Regions from separate parts of the Synechococcus sp. JA-2-3B'a(2-13) genome, predicted to be linked through region 1. Evidence: riboswitches for the same ligand, from Rfam matches in the RefSeq annotation. Region 1 holds a riboswitch; each other region holds the start of a gene.
What was found. Region 1 has a riboswitch for cobalamin ahead of CYB_RS11180 (sirohydrochlorin chelatase). Riboswitches for the same ligand answer to the same signal wherever they lie in the genome.
Positions count from the first base shown of each region.

Region 2: another riboswitch for cobalamin. It lies ahead of metE (5-methyltetrahydropteroyltriglutamate--homocysteine S-methyltransferase); the one in region 1 lies ahead of CYB_RS11180 (sirohydrochlorin chelatase).
Region 3: another riboswitch for cobalamin. It lies ahead of CYB_RS06320 (TonB-dependent receptor plug domain-containing protein); the one in region 1 lies ahead of CYB_RS11180 (sirohydrochlorin chelatase).

Region 1 covers NC_007776.1:2,453,025-2,460,159, reverse strand. Annotated here, with positions in the region: gene CYB_RS11210 (30S ribosomal protein S1) at 1-374, opposite strand, end outside; gene obgE (GTPase ObgE) at 570-1,613, shown strand; gene CYB_RS11200 (hypothetical protein) at 1,674-2,048, shown strand; gene CYB_RS11195 (L-threonylcarbamoyladenylate synthase) at 2,067-2,780, shown strand; gene CYB_RS11190 (PAP/fibrillin family protein) at 2,836-3,453, shown strand; gene CYB_RS11185 (hypothetical protein) at 3,450-4,349, opposite strand; gene CYB_RS11180 (sirohydrochlorin chelatase) at 4,447-5,487, opposite strand; cobalamin riboswitch at 5,520-5,656, opposite strand; gene CYB_RS11175 (heavy metal translocating P-type ATPase) at 5,785-7,135, opposite strand, start outside.
Region 2 covers NC_007776.1:1,968,568-1,975,702, reverse strand. Annotated here, with positions in the region: gene CYB_RS08980 (WecB/TagA/CpsF family glycosyltransferase) at 1-569, shown strand, start outside; gene CYB_RS08975 (cell division ATP-binding protein FtsE) at 610-1,449, shown strand; gene metE (5-methyltetrahydropteroyltriglutamate--homocysteine S-methyltransferase) at 1,627-3,891, opposite strand; cobalamin riboswitch at 4,348-4,553, opposite strand; gene CYB_RS08965 (ABC transporter substrate-binding protein) at 4,932-6,422, shown strand; gene CYB_RS08960 (ABC transporter permease) at 6,407-7,135, shown strand, end outside.
Region 3 covers NC_007776.1:1,389,945-1,397,079, forward strand. Annotated here, with positions in the region: gene rsmH (16S rRNA (cytosine(1402)-N(4))-methyltransferase RsmH) at 1-7, shown strand, start outside; gene CYB_RS06315 (hypothetical protein) at 184-732, shown strand; cobalamin riboswitch at 1,074-1,226, shown strand; gene CYB_RS06320 (TonB-dependent receptor plug domain-containing protein) at 1,268-3,238, shown strand; gene CYB_RS06325 (DUF1636 domain-containing protein) at 3,367-3,774, shown strand; gene CYB_RS06330 ((2Fe-2S) ferredoxin domain-containing protein) at 3,786-4,655, shown strand; gene CYB_RS15375 (hypothetical protein) at 4,900-5,307, shown strand; gene CYB_RS06340 (ArsA family ATPase) at 5,430-7,135, shown strand, end outside.

The DNA.
Region 1 (7,135 bases):
AAAATGGTTGAGCGAACGGTGGCATCTTCTTTCTGGAGCTGCCGTACCCGTTCCCAGGCCCGCATGTACTCGATGCGGCGGATGGAGAGGGTCAGCTGTCCCTCTTCGTTTTCTTCGGTGAGGATAAAAAACTCGCGGGTTTCTCCCGGCTGCAGCATCTCGTGCGGGTCTTCCAGGCGGCTAATCGACATCTCCTGGAGCGGCAGAAAGGCAGCCGTTTTGGCCCCAATATCGATCAAAGCACCGCGTGGCTCCACCGAGAATACTGTACCCGCCACAATTTCGCCAGGGCTGAAGTGATAGTCGTACTTATCCAGAAGGGCGGCAAAGTCTTCAGTGGTAAAACCTACATCGGCAGCAGTGAATCGACTCATAGGGGTGCAGTAACAGATCAGTTGCGCGGGATAAAGGGTAGAAGGCCAATCGAGTTTGGCAGGATCCCACTTCCACTTTCCCACCTGGGGAGGATGTGGCTGGGAAATACCATCGTAGCTTAGAGGAGCGTCTTTTGTGGCAAGTTTCCCGGCATCTTGCCAAGCTGGAAGATAGAAGATTTGGGAGAAGAACGATTGCACTTTATCGACCAAGCCGAAATTGAAGTGCAAGGGGGAAATGGCGGGGATGGCATCGTTGCCTTCCGCCGTGAGAAGTATGTGCCGGCTGGGGGGCCATCCGGCGGCAATGGAGGGCGGGGCGGCTCAGTGATCCTGGTGGCAGATCCTGGCCTGCAAACTCTGTTGGATTTTCGCTTTCAACCGGTGATCAAGGCGGAACACGGGGCCAAAGGGGGGCCCAACCATCGCAGCGGGGCCAGTGGTGCGGATCGGCTGGTGCGGGTGCCCTGCGGTACTGTGGTGTTCAATGCGGAGACGGGGGAATTGTTGGGCGATCTGGTGGGCAAGGGGGATCAATTGCTGGTAGCCCGTGGGGGCAAAGGCGGCTTAGGCAATGCCCATTTTTTGAGCAACCACAATCGCGCCCCCCGCCAATTCACCAAGGGCGAAGCGGGAGAACGGGTGCGCCTGCGCCTGGAGCTGAAGTTGATTGCCGAGGTGGGCATTGTCGGCCTGCCCAATGCGGGCAAGTCCACTCTGATTTCGGTGGTCTCCTCTGCCCGGCCCAAGATTGCTGACTACCCCTTCACCACGTTGCAGCCCAATTTGGGGGTGGTGCCCCATCCATCGGGAGATGGGGTGGTGTTTGCCGATATTCCGGGGCTGATCGAGGGGGCGCACTTGGGGGTGGGGCTGGGCCATGAGTTTTTGCGCCATGTGGAGCGTACCAGGGTACTGATTCATTTGGTGGATGGCACGGCGGCGGATCCCGTCAAGGATTACCAGGTTATTCAGCAGGAGCTGCGCGCCTACGGCCACGGGTTAATCGATAAGCCACAAATCCTGGTTTTGAACAAGATCGATGTTCTGGATCCCCAGCAGGTTGCCGAGCGCGCCCAGAGGCTGTCTGCTGCTGCCGGCACTTCGGTGGTGACCATTTCTGCGATTGCCAAGCAGGGGCTGGATCCCCTCTTGCAGCGGGTGTGGCAGTGCCTGGGTCGGGGATCCCAACAGCCTGCGCAGTTGGATCTTGTGGGGGCAAAATCCATCCAGTCCTAGGGCAGAAGAATCTTAGAATGGGAAAGCCCCTGCCTTCCCAGAACCCAGAGACGAGTGGCTATGTATATCTCGGCGGAGGATCTGCCACCGGATTTGCGTCAGATCATGTTGGCTGTTGAACAGGCGGCCCAGGCGAGGGCGGGAGCGTGTGTGGAGCTGCTGATGCTCCTGCGGCTGCTGGAGGAGTTGCACCGCGCGATCCTGGAAGGTGCCTTTCGGGAGTCTTTGCCCAACACCCGTCAAGCTCTGTATCGGGTGCTTCAGGATTTGGAAGAAGCCGGCGACTGGCCCTATCTGCCCCGTCTGCACATCCAAGCCCTGATGCAACAACTGAAGGACTGGCCCGAATCTCAGGGATCCCCGCCCGCGTCGGTGCCACCGACCCCCCGCCCTCTTGTGGAAAACCCCCTGGGGGGTAGCTGCTCCCAGTCTTGACCTCTTCCCATCTGCCCGATGGCCGAGTACTTTAAGCTGCATCCGCAACAGCCCCAGGCCCGTTCCATCCGGCGGATTGCGGCGGCTTTGCGGGAGGGGGCGGTGATGCTTTACCCCACCGATACGGTTTACGCCATTGGCTGCGACGCGACCCACAAACAAGCAGTGGAGCGGGTACGCCGTATCAAGCAGCTCTCCAACGACAAGCCTCTTACCTTTTTGTGCCCTTCTCTCTCACGCATTGCCCACTATGCCCAGGTAACCGATTCGGCCTATCGGCTGATGCGGCGGCTGATCCCGGGCCCGTTTACGTTTCTGTTGCCGGCCACCAAGCTGGTGCCCAAGTTGGTGATGGAGCCCAAACGGAAAACCACCGGCATCCGCGTGCCCGACTCGGCCATTTGTCAGGCTTTGCTGGAAGAGTTGGGCAATCCAATTGTCTCCACCTCTGCCAAGCTGGGGGGGGATCCCGTCGGATCCCTGGACTTAAGTTCTGGGCAAGCCTGGGAGTGGGAGAGCGACCCCTGGGATGAGGGTGGGATCTTTGCGGCTGAAGAGATGCGGCAGTTGGAAAAACAGGTGGATCTGGTGCTGGATGACGATGCCCCCCGTCGGGCCAAGGTCTCTACGGTAATTGACTTGACGGGATCCGAGCCGCTGGTGGTGCGGGCCGGGCTGGGGTATGAGCAGGTGGCAGATCTGAACCTGAAACTGGTGGGAGAAGACGGTTAAGGGCAGAGGGATCCCGCGTTCTCTAAAATAGGGTCAGTGCCTTCGGAGTGTGCCCATGTCTGAGGCCCTGGCTCAGCAAAAATCGGCTCTGCTGCACCTACTGGAGGCGACCGACCGGGGCCGGAAAGTTTCCCCTGACCAAAAAGCCCAGATTTTGTCTCAAATTGCCGTCCTAGAAGCGCTCAACCCCACCCCCAAGCCAACATCGGCTCCTGAAGGGTTGGAGGGGAACTGGCTCACCCTATTTACCACGAGCACAGCTCTGCTGCGGCTGGCACAGTTGCCTTTTTTGACCACCGGCGAGATCTACCAGTGTATTCGGGCCAAGGCTGGACGGGTCTTCAACGTGGCGGAGATCCAGGGATCCGGCTGGCTGGGGGCTTGGGTGCCACGGGGAATCTTGGCGGTATCGGCACGCTTTTACCCCGAATCGGAGCGTCGGGTGAGGGTGATTTTCGAGCGATTGGTGTTCGGATCCCAAGCTTTGATGAGCTACGAGATCGAGAGTTTTCTCGATTTGCTCGAGCAGGCTCCGGAGCGGATCCCGGCTATTCAAATCGATATTCGCCGCCGCGAGCCAACGGGTTGGCTGGATATCACCTATTTAGATGAAGACTTGCGGCTGGGTCGGGGCAGCGAGGGGAGTGTATTTGTTCTAAAGCGGGTCGGCTAGTCGGAGGATCCAGAGGACTCCGTTTCCGCCCTTTCGTGAGATGGGTTTTGGGTTAGGGTGAAGCCTATTTCCTGGAGAACTTGCAAGGCGCGGTAGGACTCTCGCAAAGTTTGCAGCTCCTGTTGAGTTTGCTCCAGTTGCCGGGCCCATTCTGCCTGTTGGGAGCGCAACTCTCGATTTTCCAATTTTTTGCGCTGCAGGATGCGCTTGAGTTTTTGCTGCTGCTGCTGGAGTTGAGCCCGCTCTGCTTCTGCGTGTTGCAGTTGGGTCCTTTGGCGTTCCAATTCTATTTTCAGGGTGGTGACCTGGGATTGAAGTTGGCGGAGCTTTTGGCGCAGCGCTTGCTCTGGCGTGGGTTTGGTCGACTCGGAGCTTGGAGAAGGGGAAGATGTTTGTAGGTTTTGCAGATGCTGTTGTAACTGTTGGGCTTGGGCCTGCAGGACTCGAGACCGTTGCTGCTCGCTGCGCAGTTGGGCTTGGGCGCGTTCACAGGTCTGGATTTCGGCTTTCACCCGCTGCTTGATGCGGTCAAGGATCTTTTGATGGCGGAGCTGGGTTTGCCGGATCTCCTGAGCCACCTGCCAAGGGCGAGGATCCCCCTTAGGTTGTCGTGGCTCGCCGCCGTGGTCGGCAGGATCAAAGGGAGATAGGGTCGCCACCAGCGATTCTCGAAAGTCGCTCCAGGAAGCCGATTGCAGACCCATCTGAACCACCCGCCAGGCCCCATAGGAGGCCCCAGCGGCAGCCAGGATCCCAGGGATCCCGGCCAGGGAGAGGGAAACCTTGGGCAGGGTGGGCAGGATCTGATCCAGCAGCCCCACCACCAGGGCGAAAACAAAGATCCCGCTCCCCACGGCAGCGGCACCTGAAACCCAAGAGGAGCGGGAGAGCATCATCGTTTTTTCGTCATCACAACCGCTAGAGCGGGAAAACCAGGTTCAAAAATTGCCTGTCTGCACTCAGTTTATCCCGCCAGCAGCCTCTGTTTCCCTCTTAGGGCACCTGCCATGCCCGTTGGTGGTAGCCCTCTAATTGGGCCCAGGGATCCCCAGCCGCTGCGTGGGTGTGGCCGTGCTGAGGGTGATGGTGAGAATGAGGGTGGTGATGGGATCCATGCCCGTGATGGTGGTCATGAGGCTCGTGAGGGTGGTGATGGCTGGATCCAGCTCTGACCTCTGCGCTCACGGCCAGGCGAAACTTGCACAGGTGGCAGTTCATCGGGGTTTGGCCCTGCAGGGCTTCCTGCTCCAGTTGCTGCAGGCTGTGCAGCACCGTGTCCACAAGGCCCAATTCCGGCAGCATCAGCCAGTCGATTTCCGGCTGTCGTTGTCGTTGTTGTTCCACTGCCGCCTCAATTTTTTTCACCAGCACTCCGGTAAACAGGAAGTAGGGCAGCACGATCACCCGGCGCGGATGCCAGGACAAGGCCCGCTCCAATCCCACGGGCAGGCGGGGATGGGTAATGCCGATAAAGCAAGTTTCCACAGCGGCAAACCCAGATCCTTCCCAAAGCAACCGGGCCAGTTTACAGGCTTCGGCATTGGCCTCGGGATCGCTGGAGCCGCGACCCACAAACAGGAGCACGGTTTCTGCTTCTGGGATCCGCTGCGGTTGGGCGGCCATCAAAGCGGCCAATCGGTCTCGCAGCAGTTGCAGGATCTCGATGCGGATCCCCAACGGCCCACCGTAATGAATGCGCAACTGGGGATAGAGGGTCTGCAGGAGATCCAATTCCATCGTCACATCGAACTTGTTGTGGCGGGCCCCAAACAGCAACAGCGGCAGGACCACAATCTCTTGCCACCCTTGGGCCAAGCACTGCTCTACCCCCTGGGCAATGGTTGGCTGGGTCAGCTCCAGAAAGCAGGGGATCACCGGTCGATGGGGGGTGAGAGCTTGGTAAGCCTGGGCTAGCTCCAGAAAGGCTTGCTGCCCTTGGGGGTCGCGGGATCCGTGGCCGATGAGCAACAGGGGCAGGGGGACAACAGGAGACTGCCCAACCGCAAGCGGAGGGGAAACACTGAGGGTATTCAACACAAAAAACTCCGTTCCTTGTGAATCGCAAGGGGTACAGGACAACGGCAGGTGGGTGTTCTGGCTGAGGGAGGGATCCCATCACAGTTGCGTCACAGTGGCGGACTTGCACCGCGCTTTCCCCAGTCTGCCTGAGCCTTTTAGGTTAGCTTGCCGCTTGTCGTTCACCAAGCCCCCTGGGGGGGATGTCCTTGTCTGCCAGAAGATAGCCCTGAGGCATGAGCGGTACGGCAGACTCATGCTCAAAGGGCAGCAAAACTGTTGCCGCGCTAATCCCCCTTGCCCCTGGGAGAGGGCCTAACGCCGGCCCGCTGGTCTGGGGGGCTGAAAGTGTCGCAGGCGCAGGGCATTGGCGACCACCGAAACGGAACTCAGGGCCATGGCTGCCCCCGCCAGCATAGGGTTGAGCAACCAGCCTGTAAAGGGATAGAGCGCCCCAGCGGCAATCGGGATCCCCAGCGTATTGTAGATAAAGGCGAAGAAGAGGTTCTGGCGGATGTTGTTGAGGGTGGCCCGGCTGAGTTGAATGGCTGTGGCGACTCCGCGCAGATCTCCCGACATGAGGGTAATATCGCTGGCGGCCATCGCCACATCCGTACCCGTACCGATGGCGATCCCCACATCCGCTTCTGCCAGAGCCGGAGCATCGTTAATGCCATCTCCCACCATCGCCACCCGCCGTCGCGGTTGTCTTAGGCTGCGTATGTAAGCTGCCTTCTGATCCGGACGGACTTGGGCAATTACCCGCTGAATGCCTGCTTGCCGAGCAACCGCTTGGGCCGTGGTGGGGTTATCCCCGGTTAGCAGGATCACCTCTAGACCCATCTGTTGCAGCTGTTGCACTGCCTCAGGAGAGGTGGGTTTGAGCGGATCGGCAATGGCCAACAGCCCCACCAGGCTCTGGGATTGGGCTACGCCGATCACCGTTTTGCCCTGGCTTTCCCAGGTCTGAACCCGCTCTGACCAAGAGGGATCCCAAGGGATCCCCATCTCCTGTAGCCAGCTCAGCCGACCGATGCAGATCCACTGGTCTTCCACCCAGGCTTCTGCCCCACTGCCTATCCTTGCCTGAAAATGCTGGGCAGGAGGGATCACAATTTTTTCGGCTTCGGCTTTCTGCACTACCGCCTGGGCCAAAGGATGTTCCGAGTGCCGCTCCACCGCCGCTGCCAGGCGCAACACCGCCAGGGGAGAGGAGCCGTGGGCCCAAATATCGGTGACGGTAGGGCGACCTTCGGTCAGGGTGCCGGTTTTGTCCAAGACCACCGTGCGCAAGTGGTGGGCCAATTCCAGGCTGTCGCCACTTTTCACCAGGATCCCCAATTCTGCCCCTCGTCCCGTGGCCACCAGGATCGAGGTGGGGGTTGCCAACCCCAGCGCACAAGGGCAGGCGATGATCAGCACCCCAATCGTGTTCACCAAGGCCAGCGTCAGGTTGTCCGCCAACACCCACCAGAGCACGAAAGTTAGAACTGCCACCCCGATCACTGCCGGCACAAACCAGGCAGTCACCCGATCCGCCACCTGTTGAATTGGGGCTTTGGATCCCTGGGCTTCCTGCACCAGGCGCACGATCTGGGCCAGAACCGTGTCTTTGCCCACCCGCCGCGCCTCCATCACAAAGCTGCCCGTCCGATTCAGCGTTGCC
Region 2 (7,135 bases), 480 kb from region 1:
TGCTGCAGGCAGCAGAGCTGGTGATCCCCGACGGCATCGGGGTGGTGTGGGCTTTGCGACGGCAGGGGATCCGCGTCCAGCGGGTGCCGGGGATCGAGCTGGCAGAAACCCTGATCCCGTTGGCGGCAGAACGGGGGTGGCGCTTGGCCCTGGTGGGGGGAAGGCCGGAAGTCAACCGGGCAGCAATTCGATATTGGCAAGCCCAGTGTCCTGCTTTGGCCCTCTGGGGCTACCACGGCTACTTCTCTAGCGAGGAAGAAAAAGAGCTTCTGCAAGCTCTCCAGGAATTTCGACCGCAACTGGTGTGGGTGGGGCTGGGATCCCCGCGGCAGGAGCTGTGGATCCAAAAGTGGCGTCCCCTTTTGCCCCAAGCCATCTGGATGGGGGTGGGGGGCAGCTTGGACATTTGGGCCGGCCAAAAACGGCGAGCGCCCCGTTGGTGGCGTGACCATCACCTGGAATGGTTGTATCGTCTCTATCAGGAACCCTGGCGCTGGCGACGCATGTTAGCTCTGCCCAGCTTTGTCTGGCGAGTGCTGTGGGATCCCTCTTCTCGTTTGCGCCCCTAGTCTGCCGGCGCTCTCTCCCTCCTCTGTCTAGGCGCTTACTATGGTGATCGGTCAGCACATCGGCTATCCTCCTCGCTTACACCGTTGGGCGGGTACGGCTCCGACCCCTCATCCCCCTGCCCCAGCCCATCCAGAGGCCACCCTGGGCTTTTACAGCAGCACCCAATCCGGATCCCTGCAAGCCCCGGCCAGCATGGTGTCCTTGCGGGGCGTGAGCAAGGTCTTTCCCAACGGCAACTTAATTTTTCAGGATGTGAACTTGGAGGTGCGCCGCGGCGAGTTTGTGTTCGTAACTGGGGTCTCCGGGGCGGGCAAGTCCACCCTGCTGCGGCTACTCTACGGGGCGGAACAGGCCACCGAGGGCACGGTCATCGTCGATCAAGTCTGTCTCTTTTCTTCTGAAGGGCGGCGGCGACCCTACCGCATCCCACCGCGTCCGCTGGCCATGTTGCGGCGGCGCTTGGGGGTGGTTTTCCAAGATTATCGCCTTCTGGCCAACCGCACTCTGGCAGAAAATGTGGCCTTCGTGCTGCGCGCCCAAGGGCTGTCCCCCGCAGAAATCCGCCGTCGCATCGGGCCGACCCTAAAGATGGTGGGGCTGACCGAAAAGCGAGATCACTTTCCCCATGAGCTTTCGGGGGGGGAACAGCAGCGCCTTAGCCTGGCCCGGGCCATTGTCAACATGCCGGTGCTGCTGCTGGCGGACGAGCCGACGGGGAATCTGGATCCGGAAAACTCGCTCTTGGTTCTCCAGATTTTGGAGCGGCTCAATTCCTTTGGGGTGACCGTCATCATGACCAGCCATGACCCCTATCTGGTGGAGCGGGCCGGCCACCGGGTGGTGCGCATGGAGGGAGGGCGCCTGTATGATCTGCGCTGAGGGGCTACCGGGATCCCTACTTTGCTCTTCACAAGCTTTTTGAGATCCCGGAGAGCAGCTTTGCCGGTTGCATCAGCAGACCGTAGGCCCTAAGCCAGCCGCATCAGCACAACAGCGGCACCGCCCGCGGCGACTTGTCAAGCCAGCCCGACCAGTTACATCAGCGGGTCGTGGGCCTTACTCGCGCAGACCCTCAGGTTGGGTTTCCAGAAGCTCCTCCCCTAGCTGATGAGCGGCAGCCACCATATTTTTCAGTGCGGGGATCACCTCCTCCCAGCGGCGGGTCTTGAGGCCACAATCGGGATTAACCCAAGTTTGCTCCACAGGCAAGTGGGCCAGTCCTGTGCGCAGCTGCTGCAGGATTTGCTCAACGCTCGGCACCGCAGGGCTGTGGACATCGTAAACGCCGTTGCCCACCTGGTGACGATACCCAGCCTGGGCAATTTGCAGCAGGGTTTTGTTGTTGCTGCGGCTGTTTTCAATGGAAAGCACGTCGGCATCCAGCCGCTCAATGTGCTCGATGATGTCCCCAAACTCTGAGTAGCACATGTGGGTGTGAATCTGGGTTTCCGGCTTGGCCCCGCCGGTAGCTAGGCGAAAGGCATCCACTGCCCAGCTGAGGTATTCTGGCCAGCGTTCTTTTTTCAGAGGTAGCCCCTCCCGCAGTGCCGGCTCATCCACTTGCACCATCACCGCTCCAGCCGCTTCCAGATCTGCCACTTCGGCTCTCAAGGCCAGGGCAATCTGCAAAGCCTGCTCCCGCCGGGGAATATCAACACGGGGAAAGGACCAGTTGAGCATAGTCACTGGCCCCGTGAGCATGCCTTTCACCGGCTTTTGGGTGTGGGACTGGGCTACTTGGAATTCCCGCACTGTCATGGGTTGGGGGCGAACCACGTCGCCGTAGAGAATGGGAGGGCGCACGCAGCGGCTGCCGTAACTCTGCACCCAGCCGTGTTCAGTGAAGGCAAAGCCTTCCAGCTTCTGGGCAAAGTACTCCACCATGTCGGTGCGCTCAAATTCCCCATGCACCAACACATCCAGGCCAATCTCTTCTTGAATGCGGATGCACTTGGCAATCTCAGCGTCAATGGCTGCTTCGTACTCCGCCTGCGAAACCTCCCCTCTTTTGTACTTAGCTCGCCACTGCCGCACCTCTGGAGTTTGGGGGAAGGAGCCAATGGTGGTGGTGGGCAAAGGTGGTAGCTGAACCTGCCGACTTAGGCGCTGCTCGTAGGGCAGGAATCGCTCGAAGTCCTGGAGCTTGAGGTTGGCCAAAGCCTGGCGCACTTGGGGGTTGGGGGGGCTAAACTGCGCAAAGCTCTGCCATTGCTGCTGGATTTCCGCCTGCTGGGCAGCAGTGTCTTCGCCGTTGAGGGCTCGCGCCAGGAGAGCTACTTCGGCCAGCTTCTGTTCGGCAAAGCTGAGGACATTTCTGAGGGGTTCCGGCAACTGGGCTTCCAGAGCAGCGTCGTGGGGCACAAATTGCAACGAAGCGGAAGGCTGCACCCGTAGGTTGGGAGCTACCCCCTGCAGCTCCCGCAGGCTGGCCAAGACGGTCTCAGGCTGAACCTTCCAGACATTCCGAGCGTCCACTACGCCAGCACCTAGGATCTGGTCAGCCGGAAAGCCATAGGTTCTTACCAGATCCAGGGTGTGGCCACGGGTAAAGTCAAGGCTAATGCCGGCCACCGGCAGTTGCACCACCCAGGGGTAAGTCTCCCCCAGGTCATCGAAGTAGGTGACCAAGTGGACAGGGATCCCGGCGGTTGCCAACTGGCGGTAGCTCATTTCCACAGCTTCCCGCAGGCCACTTCCCTGGCTGGTAACCAAAATGGGATCGTGAATCTGGACTTCTGGGATCCCCAGCTGTTTTAACTCCTGGAGGAGATCCCGGTACAGAGGAAGGAGCTTTTCCAAGTCCGCCCGCAGATCCCCAGATCGCTGGCTAAGGCAGAGCAAAGTCACTGGACTGAGGACAACGGGGCTGGTGCGCTCCCCTAGGATCCCTTGGGCCCGCCGAACTCTTTCCAAAAAATCCCCAAAGTTAGGACTGGGATCGGCTTCCGGCTCAATTTCGGGTACCAAGTAGTGGTAGTTGGTGTCAAACCACTTGGTCATTTCCAAAGCCGGCAGGCCCTCCCGCCCCCGCGCCATGGCAAAGTAGCGGTCTAAACCCGACAGACCTCGGAACCGAGAGGGGATCAGCCCCAGCCAGGTGGCCCAGTCCAGTACATGGTCGTAGAGAGTCTGATCCCCTACCGCAATGTGATCAATCCCAGCTTGTAGCTGAGTCTGCCAGGCTTGAGTCTCCAAATCCCAAAAGGTAGCCAGCAGAGCCTCTGACCCTAGGGCACCACTCCAAAAGCCTTCCAAAGCTTTTTTGAGCTCGCGGCGCTTGCCCATGCGGGCATACCCCAATGTCATGGTTTGTGCAGTCATGTTGTGTGCCATCCCAAATACTGAGTTTTCTAATTTTCCTGCGTTCAATTCGCCCTCAACTGGGATCCCGCCCGCCAAGGAAGAAACCGGCTGTTCCTCTCTTGCCTCTGGAACCCCAACAAAACACTGCCTTTTGCGCAAAAAAGATACTCAACGCAGCCAGCGATCGCAGTGGCTACTTGCCAGCCTACCAATTGAAGTCAGGAAGCCTGACATCTCACTCTTTCCTTCGCGTAGGCGGGCTGTAGATCTTGATAGATCTTGGTGCAACAGCACCCAAAATTTACTCTCTCCCGGCCAACTGGCTCAGAGTCTTGCTTGGGTTCTTGGACTTATTTCTACTGCTGAGGAGTACCGAAAGCTTGTGGGAGCAACGCCGGGAAAATGCTCAGGATAACGAAAGCAGAAACGAGCTAAAGCCAAGACAGTTACCATCTGTACCTCGCAGATGTTGTGAAGTTTAGAAAAACCATCGGCGGGCATTCTGACTGACACGGTTTTGGGGGACAAGATCTGGATCGGCAGCGAATGACTCTAGAGATTTGCTGCAGAACTTCTCCTAAACCGGATCACAGCTGCGGGACAGCGGCAGATTCTCACTGCTCTTTCCCCGTTTCCTCTGGCGGCTGATCCCCGTCAGAACCGATAGCTGAGCTACATCGTATCACGGAGTTCAGAGACGGGAGTAGAGTGCTTCAATCATCACCAAGCCAGCAGCCTTTGGAGCTACCAGACCTCACCTTTCACCCAGCGGTCTTGCAGGAAGTCATCGGAACCCTCTAAGCATCCTCCCCCCCTGCATTGCTCTCAAGATAAGGCAGTGATAGCTTAGCTGCCATAAGTCTTGTCCAGGAGGCAAGGGGGTTTGCTCCTTTTTGCTGAAAAAGCGACAGATCGGGGTTTCTATGGCATCAAGCTTAAAAGTAACTGTGTGGTCTGTGGGCCTCTTCTTGCTGAGCCAGATGTGGGCTGGATGCGCTCAGAATGCTGCTGAGCGGACAGCTTTCGATCCAAAGCTAGCAGGATCCAGCGATCAAATCGTGCTGGCCATTGGAGGGGAAAGGGAAGAAGGATTTGATCCCACCCTGGGCTGGGGACGTTACGGTTCGCCTTTGTTCCAAAGCACTCTGCTGCGGCGGGACGAGAACCTTGAGATTGTAAACGACCTGGCGACTGGCTACACTGTCAGCCAAGATGGCCTAACCTGGACGGTAACCCTACGAAAGGATGCAGTCTTCTCCGATGGAAAACCTGTCACAGCAGCGGACGTGGCTTACACCTTTAACCAAGCAGCTCGGAGTGGTGGTCTGGTCGACCTAACCGCCCTAAAGGAAGCAGTAGCTATCGACACTCATACGGTGGAGCTGCGGCTGCAAAAACCCCAAAGTACTTTTGTCAACCGCCTCATCACCTTGGGTATCGTGCCTCAACATGCCCACGGGCCTGATTATGCTCGCAAACCCATTGGCTCTGGCCCCTACCGACTGGTGCAGTGGGATGAGGGGCAACAACTGATTGTGGAGGCAAATCCCTTATATTACGGCCAGACTCCTGGCATTCGGCGGCTGGTTTTCCTTTTCCTGGAGGAGGATGCAGCCTTTGCAGCAGCCCGAGCCGGACAGGTACACGTGGTTAGCGTGCCTCAGTCTTTGGCTAAGCAAACTGTTGAGGGCATGAAGCTTCACGCCATTCCCAGTGTGGATAACCGAGGGCTGATGTTCCCCTTTCCCCCTAAAACCGGTGCGACAACCCCAAAGGGATACCCCATCGGCAACGATGTGACTTCTGACTTGGCGATTCGCAAGGCGGTCAACTTCGCCATTGACCGACAGGCGCTGGTGGATGGAGTCCTAGAAGGCTACGGATCCCCTGCCTATGGCCCAGTCAGCGGTTTGCCCTGGGAAGAGCCGACCGCCAAGATTGAGGACAACAATCCAGACCTGGCCCGTCAGATTCTAGCTGAGGGAGGCTGGAGCGATAAAGATGGGGATGGGGTAGTGGAAAAAAACGGGCTGCGGGCTGAGTTCACCGTGCTCTACCCGGCCAACGACAGCATTCGCCAAGCCCTGGCCCTAGCTGTTGCAGAAATGCTGCGGCCTGTGGGCATCCGAGTCAATGTCGAGGGCAAAAGTTGGGATGACATCACTCCGCTCATGCACAGCAACGTGGTGCTGTTTGGCTGGGGCAGCCATGACCCAACTGAGGTGTACAACCTCTACCACAGCAAAGCGGCCCAGGGGGGATTTTTCAATGCCGGCTACTATGCCAACCCGTTTGTGGATCGAATGCTGGATCTGGCTATGGAGGCCCCCTCTGAAGCTGAAGCTATCCCCTTCTGGCGGGCAGCCCAGTGGGATGGAAAGCAAGGCTTTACTGCCAAAGGAGATGCAGCCTGGGCTTGGTTGGTGAACCTGGATCATACCTACTTTGTCCAAGAGTGCTTGGATATAGGCCAGCCGCAGGTACAGCCTCATGGCCATGGTTGGCCAATCACAGCCAACATCACCCGTTGGAAATGGACGTGCAACTGAGGTCAGTTCTGCTGTTTCTGGCTTATAAGCTGACTCGGCTGGGGTTGCTGCTGGCGGCTGTGGCAGTCCTGACGTTTGCCCTGCTCAGCTTCTCCCCTGTTGATCCCGTACAAGCCTATGTAGGGGCCGACATGCTGCAGATCAGCCCAGCCCAACGAGACCTGATTGCCCAGCGTTGGGGGCTGGATCAGCCCATGCTGCTTCGCTTTGGGAACTGGCTTGGGCAGATGGTTCAAGGCAACTGGGGCACCTCAATGGTGTTCGATCAGCCAGTGGTGCAGGTCATTCAACAGCGGTTTGAGCTATCGCTGCCCTTACTGGCAATTGCCTGGCTGCTTTCCGGTTTCCTGGGAGTGGGGTTGGGGGTTTTGGCCGCAGCGTTTCAGGGCGCTTGGGTTGACCGCAGTATTCGTCTTTACGCCTACACCCTCGCCTCTTCTCCCCCTTTCTGGGTGGCGCTGCTACTCTTGATCGCGTTTTCGGTAGAGCTGGGTCTAACACCTATCTGTTGCGCCGCGCCACCTGGCGCGTTGGCGGAGGAGGTGACTTTTTGGCAGCGCTTACACCACTTGCTCTTGCCTGCTTTCACCCTAACTTTCATCGGCGTTGCCAACATCACCTTGCACACTCGTCAGAAGCTCATTGACGTGTTGCACAGCAACTATGTGCTGTTTGCTCGTGCCCAGGGGGAAAGCCTGGCTGGGATCCTGTGG
Region 3 (7,135 bases), 1.1 Mb from region 1:
GATGTAGGTTTAGGTTGGTTCTCCCGCTCTCAAGAGATCGGCTACTGTGAAGCGGACAGCTGTCCTGCTGAGGCCGGGAATCGGGAGAAGGGGGTTGCTGTTGGGGGGCGCGGGGAACTAGGGTGAAGCGGAACCGGCAGTCCTGCACCGTCGGATCCCTTGGTGTGTGTGAGGTTAAGCCCTATGGTTAGCCAGCCTTTGAACGCAGGTCTTGATCGTCCCAAAAGCCCTCGTCGCCACAGACAGCCTTCTGCTCTGAGCCGACCCCTCTCCGGTACAGTTCAAGCCAGCCGCACCCAGCCTTTGGATTTGAAGTTGAAATCAGCCCATCCTCGCAGCCAACATTCGGCTTGGGCAGAACACCTAGCTTGGTGGAAGCAGATCTCCACAGGGATGGCTATCCTCTCTGGGGTTTCAGTGTTAAGCCTTTACAGTTGGACTGTGCATACCCAAAGCCGGTGGAGCCAGCGTTACCAGGTGTGGCAGCAGATGCAGCGCAACGAACGACAGTTTCTGCTGACTCAAGAATCCATTGCCAATTCTCTGCGGGAAATCGCCGACCGCTCCGAAATGGTGCCGCTGGTACCGGATCGGATGATCGAGGTGCCAATTGCCTCTCCCAGCCAAGTTGAGCCGGATCCAGCCCACCAGGCAACGGCTTTGCCGGAAAGAGCGCTCCGCGCCGCTCACGCGACCGAAAAAGCCCCTCTTTTCTATCCGGTTGGGTACTAGTCCAACAGATCCAGTCGATGGCGGCTAGGCCAGCGTCTCTATCTTGCTCTCCCAAAAGCCCTGGGTCTTGTGAAGTCTCGGTGTATCTCTGTTCTCTAAAAGGCTAAGGGATCCCTGGGCCTCAGGATCTGGAATAGTAGTGGGCTACTCTTTAACCGCTTACAAAGCAAAGAAGAAGTCTGGCCCAGGTTTTCTAAGTTGGTGGGATGTGGCCCATCCAAAGCCCTGGGATTGCCGTTGGGATCCTGTTCACCCCTGGAGATGACATCCCCCCTGGCAGGATAGGAACTCCAGAGCAGGGGATGTATGATGCCTAGCACGGCTTTTTCGGAGCAATCGCAGAGAAAGCTGTACCGACAGGTTGTCCTGGGGATCAGCCAGGGCATGTAAAGGGGAAAGTCCGGTGCAAATCCGGCGCTGTGCCGCAACTGTGATGGGCTTAGGCTAGACCTATGCCCTCAGTCAGGATGCCCGCCTGCGGTTTTGGCTCGCATTTCTTCCGCGTCGCACGGAATCAGGAGCTTCAAGAAAGAAAATGAATCCCATTCTAGGTCTCAGCCTGGCGCTGGGGGGTCTTGCTTTGGGGATCCCAGCGTGGGCGCAGCCGGCGGCCTCTTCACCTTCAGCTCAAGAGGTTTTGGAAACCGGTGTTAGCGCCGAGATTTTAAATCAACCCGTCACCACACCTTTTCGCCGTCCTGGTTTGCTGCGGGATTCTTCCCGCCCGGTTTACGTCATTACCCGCCAGCAAATTCGAGAGCAAGGGGCAAGAACGGTTCAGGAGGCCCTGCGCTACCTGCCCGGGATCCTCAGCGACGGCACGGCGGGAACCCAGTTGGGAGCCCTTAGCTCCCAGTTTATGCGGGGAGGACGAACGGCCCAGGTGTTGGTGCTCTTGGATGGCCGCCCCATTAACGACCTGGGCTTTTTTGGCGGGTTTGATTTGTCCCAGATCACTACAGATGTGGTCGAGCGTATTGAGATCTCTCCAGGTGGGGGCTCCACTTTGTACGGATCCGACGCGGTTGGCGGGGTCATGAACATCGTAACCCTGGAGCCAAAGCCGGGATCCGAGACCGTGCTGGAAGCGGCTATCGGCAGCTACGGCCTCAACGAGCAAGGGATCCAAAACCGCGGCCAAGCGCAGGATCTGGGCTGGGTGGTCAGCTATCGCCGTCTGCAGAGCAACAACGACTTTCCTTTTGAAATTAGGCGTTTGGGCAAAGCCGGCAGGCGGGAAAACTCGGCGGTGGAGTACCACAACCTACAAGCCAAGCTCACCTGGCAATTGGCAGAAGGCCAAGTCCTAACCGGAAATGCCCTTTATCTCAACAAAGCGTTTCAGGTGCCTGGCAGCACCGAGTTTCCCTCCCCCGATGCAGTGCAAAACACCAACGACCTGCTGTTAGATCTCAGTTGGCTGTGGGATCAAGAGAGGGGATCCCTGCAAGCCAGGGTATTTTTTGACGACCTCAACTATCGCTTCAGCGCCCCACAAAGCCAGGGATCCCGGGATGAGATCCTGCGAACGGGGTGGGGATCCCAACTGCAATACACCTGGAAGGCTGCTGAAAACCTGGAGCTTACTCTAGGAGCGGATTACCGATCCATTTCAGCTCGCAACACCACCTTCTCCTTTGCCAGGGGATCCACCAACGTCAACTATGACAATACTGTGAATCAGGGGGCATTCTTCGCCCGCCTGGATTACAGGCCACAGCCCAACTTTTATCTCAACTTAGGTGTTCGCCAAGATTCGAGCAATCTGGTCAACGGTTCGGCCACCTCTCCTGCCGCAGGGATCCGCTGGGTTTTGGCAGAAGGCACCACCCTGAGGGCCAATTATGCCGGCAGCTTTCGCACCCCCTTGATCTCAAACCTGTTCTTTCGGCTGCGCGGCTTTTTTGAAGTCGACGGCAACCCCAATTTGCGACCGGAGCGGGGAGAGAGTTTTGACATTGGCCTGGATCAGGCTTTGGGAGATTTTGGCCTACTGCGCTTGACCTTTGCCCATAACCGCATCCGCGATGGCATTACCTTTGTCAGCACTGGCCCGCGCAGGGGAACCTACGAAAACATTGAGCTCGTGGAATACACGGGCTTGGAAGCAGCCCTGGATTTGCGATTGGGGGAAAACTGGACTCTTTTTGCCAACTACACCCTGAACGATCCCATCATCCGCTCGGCGCTGGATCCCAAAGCGGTTGGCAAACAGCTAGCCTTCGTGGGAGCAGACAGCTTCAACCTGGGCCTGAGCTACCGCGATGCAGAGGATCGGTATGCCTCAGTTTTCCTGCATCACATTGGCACTTTCTTTACCAACAACGCCAATACCCAATCTCTGCCCGGCTACACCAACCTGGCTCTGCGGGGAGGGATCCCAGTAGCAGAAAATCTCGCTCTAGAAGTGGGGGTTGATAACCTGCTGGATGAGCAATATGAGGTTTTCCCCGGCTACCCCGGAGTGGGTCGCACCGTTCGGCTTAATTTAAGGGGCCAATTTTAGAGCGACTTGAGGCTGACTTTTAGCTGTCTAACTCACTGCTGAATCCTTGGCCAAGACATTGAGATCGTCTTTGCCTCTTCTCACACCCTTTGCTTGGACAGAAACCTATGACTATATCAAGGAGCACCATGTCTCGATCAACTTCCCAGTTGCCCATCCAAGCTGGCAGCGCTGCCCAGCAACCCAGCAGCCATTGTCTTTGGGTTTGTGTCACTTGCGGATCTCGGTGGGTTAACGGCCAAAAAGAAGGGATTAGCAAGGGAGAAATGCTGCTGTCTGCCCTGCAATCTCAAACCCTCAATCCTCAACTGACCCTGAAGCCGGTTGCCTGTATGAGCGGCTGCAGCCATGCTTGTGTCGTTGCGTTGGCAGCACCTCAAAAGATGACCTATGTTTTTGGAGATCTCGATCCAAAAGATGTGGATCTCATTCTGCAGACAGCAGAGCTCTACCTCACCAAGCCAGATGGGATCCTACCCTGGGCCGAGCGCCCTCTCAAAAAAGGGGTGATTGCTCGTATTCCACCACTGCACTGAGGAGCTTTCTCATGGCCACTTTTACCCCCTGGATAACCCCCCTCCATCAAGCTTGGCAGGAAGTTTCTCTGACGGGTTGGACAACCCTTTATGAAGGGATCCCTGCCCATATTGACTGCTTGGGGCCGTTGCTCTACGAGCTGTTTCAAGAGCACTGGGCCGAGATCCAGGTGGGCCATGTGGCGGAAGGCGGGGTGCTGGAGCTGGCTTTCAAGAAACCTCCAGCTTTGTGCGTGCTCTACGATGGCTATCTAACCGTTGCCACCGAAACTTGGCACCTGCATTTGTGCCTGGAGGAGCACCAAGGCGGCCCCCATCGCAAGACCCCACCCGAGCTGCGCCGCAAAAGATTGGTTAGCCGTGCTGCTCTCTACCGGCGCCTCAATCCCCAAGGTCAGCCCCGCATGTGGGGGATCCAATTCTGGAATGGAGCAGAAGAGCCTTTGCTGCAGATTTTTCTGCCCAGCCCCTTTTTGGGGCCAGAGGAAGACTACCTGCCGGAAGGCAAAGCAGATTACCAAAAGCTTTCTCTTTACGAGCGCATCCGCGCCATCTATGTGCAGGGGAAAGAGCGGATCCCCTATGAGGATAACCCTCTTAAACGTCCCTACCTTGCCGTTTGTCGTTCCAGCCGTTGTTATCCTTCCCGCAACTACCAACCGGTTGTGGAAGCTCTGGAATCGGCTCTTCGAGAAGCCAACCTGGACGTACAGGTTATCACCTCAGGCTGCTTGGAAGTTTGCCAACAGGGGCCCGTGGTTTTTTACTCTGGGGATCGCACCTGGTACAAGCGGGTTACTCCCCAAGTAGCTCGGCAAATTGTTTTTGAGCATTTGCTTAATAGCTGTCCTCTGAAAGACCACCTTTTTCCAGGAGATTAAAGTCATGATTGGCCTGCAATCGAGTGCTCAACCTATCCCCATTCCCAGCTCTCGCCGCTTAATCCCAGCCCCACTTTGGATACAAGCTGCTCAAGATTTGGCCCAAGGCTGGTTCTGGCCCAGCTTGTTTACCACCGTCGGCTGTCTCAGCAATATTGCTTATACATGTACCCTTCCTTTTGTAACTGTTGGTATTGTTGCAGGCACAACTTTAACCCGCCAAAGGGCAGCCATTAGTGCTTTGATGATTTGGCTGGCCAACCAAATCTTTGGCTACACCTGGCACAACTATCCCCGCACTCCCGATTCGTTTGCCTGGGGGTTGGTGCTGGGGATCGGCACGGTGGGGATTGCTCTTGCTGGCGGTTACCGACCTCTGTTTTCTCAGTCCAAGCCGCTTCGGCCAAGGCAACTGCTGCTGAACTATCTCTGGATCCCGGCCATGCTCATCTTGGGGTTTCTGGCTTTTGAAGGGCTGATTTTGGCCGCCGGCCTGGTTTTGGGGGGAACGGAGGGCCTGACCCTGCCCATTCTGGGCAAAATCTGGCTGCACAACTGGCTGTGGACAGGACTTTGGATTGGGATCCACGCGCTGCTGGTGTGGGACAGAGGACGTCGCCGGGTGTGGCTGGGAGAGGAGAAACTGCGGTGAGCTGCTCCCGTACAAGCTCTTCCCATCCCGTCAGCGGTGCGGAGTACCTTTGCAGTGATCTAGAGCATCCCCAAGAGGGATCCAGGCCAAAATAGGGGCGACCTATGTGGGAGGGGATCCCTTTGCAACTCAGTCGCGTTAACAGTGAGGAGCATTCCTGCCATCCTCTGCTCTTGGCTTCCCAACGCCTCTTGCTGTTCAGCGGCAAGGGAGGAGTGGGCAAAACAACCTTGACCTGCGCGCTGGCTCGCCAACTGGCCCAGGTGGATCCCCAGCGCCGTCTGCTCCTGATGTCCACGGATCCCGCCCACTCGCTGGGGGACGTGCTGCAAATCTCGGTTACGGATGTGGCCCAACCCTTGCCGGATCGCCCCAATTTGCAGGTGCGGGCTTTGCAAGCGGAGATTTTGTTGCAATCTTTTCGGCAAACCTATGGGCCGGCCCTGGAGCTCATTGCCGAGCGGGGCAGTTGGTTTGGCCGAGAGGATCTGCTGCCGATCTGGGATTTAGCCTGGCCGGGGGTGGATGAGCTGATGGCGATTCTGGAGGTCAACCGGCTGCTGGCTGGGGAGGAGGTGGATACCGTTATCTTGGACACGGCCCCCACCGGGCACACCCTGCGGCTGTTGGAGCTGCCCGACTTTTTGGATAATCTTCTGGCTGTGTTTGCCACCTTTCAGGCCAAGCATCGGGAGATCGCCCAAGCCCTGACAGGCACCTATCGACCGGATGAGGCGGATGCGTTTTTGGCCCAGTTGCAGGGGGAACTTGAGGGGGGCAAAGCCCGCTTGACCAATCCGGAGAGCACCTCTGCTTGGCTGGTGATGATCCCGGAGCAGTTGAGCGTGGCGGAAACCCGCCGCTTTTGTCAGCAACTGCAAAACCGCCGCGTGCCCATCGGCGGTCTTCTGGTCAATCAGGTGCTGCTTGCAAGAGAGAATAACAGCCAACCTTCGCTGCCCGCTGCTCTCCCCTCTCCTCTCTACTCGGCGCGGCAACAGGAACAGGGGCGCGTGCTCAAAGCCCTGCAGGAGGAGCTGCCCGGATACTCTATCTGGGTCTGTCCTTATCAACTACAGGAGCCGGTTGGGTTGGCGGCCCTGGATGAGCTGGTGCAGCAGCTTCGCCCCTTGCCAGAGGTGCTGCTGGAGTTGGAAGGGATCCCAGAGCAAAAAGCAGAGAGCCAAGAGAAGAGAAAGTCTCTCTTCTCCACCCTCTTCCCTTCCTTCAAGGGGATCCCGTCCCTACCGGATTTTTTGACCCAAGGGATCCGACTGGTGTTGGTGGGGGGCAAAGGGGGTGTGGGCAAGACGACGGTGGCCGGGGCCCTGGCTTGGAACTTGGCCAAGCGCCATCCCGACAAGCAGCTCTTGCTGGTCTCCATCGATCCGGCTCACTCGTTGGGGGATCTGTTTCAGACGAAACTGGGTCAGGATCCCATTCCCCTGCTGCCCAACCTGCTGGGGCAGGAGATCGATGCGGCGGCGGTGCTGGAGCAATTCCGGCAGGATTACCTGGAGGAGGTGGCGGCCATCTTGGCGGGGGAGGGGACGGCAGGGGTGGAAGTCCAATACGACCCGCAGGCGTGGCGGCAACTGCTGCAGATGCCCCCACCCGGCTTGGATGAGGTGATGGCCCTGTTGAGTGTTCTCCGACAGGAGACGAGCGGGCAGTTTGACCTGGTGGTGCTGGACACGGCCCCCACAGGGCATCTCCTGCGGTTTCTGCAGATGCCCCAGGCTCTGGAGGGCTGGGTAAGCTTGGCCCTGAAGCTGTGGCTGAAATATCGGGATGTGGTGGGCAGGCCGGAATGGGCGCAGCGGATGCG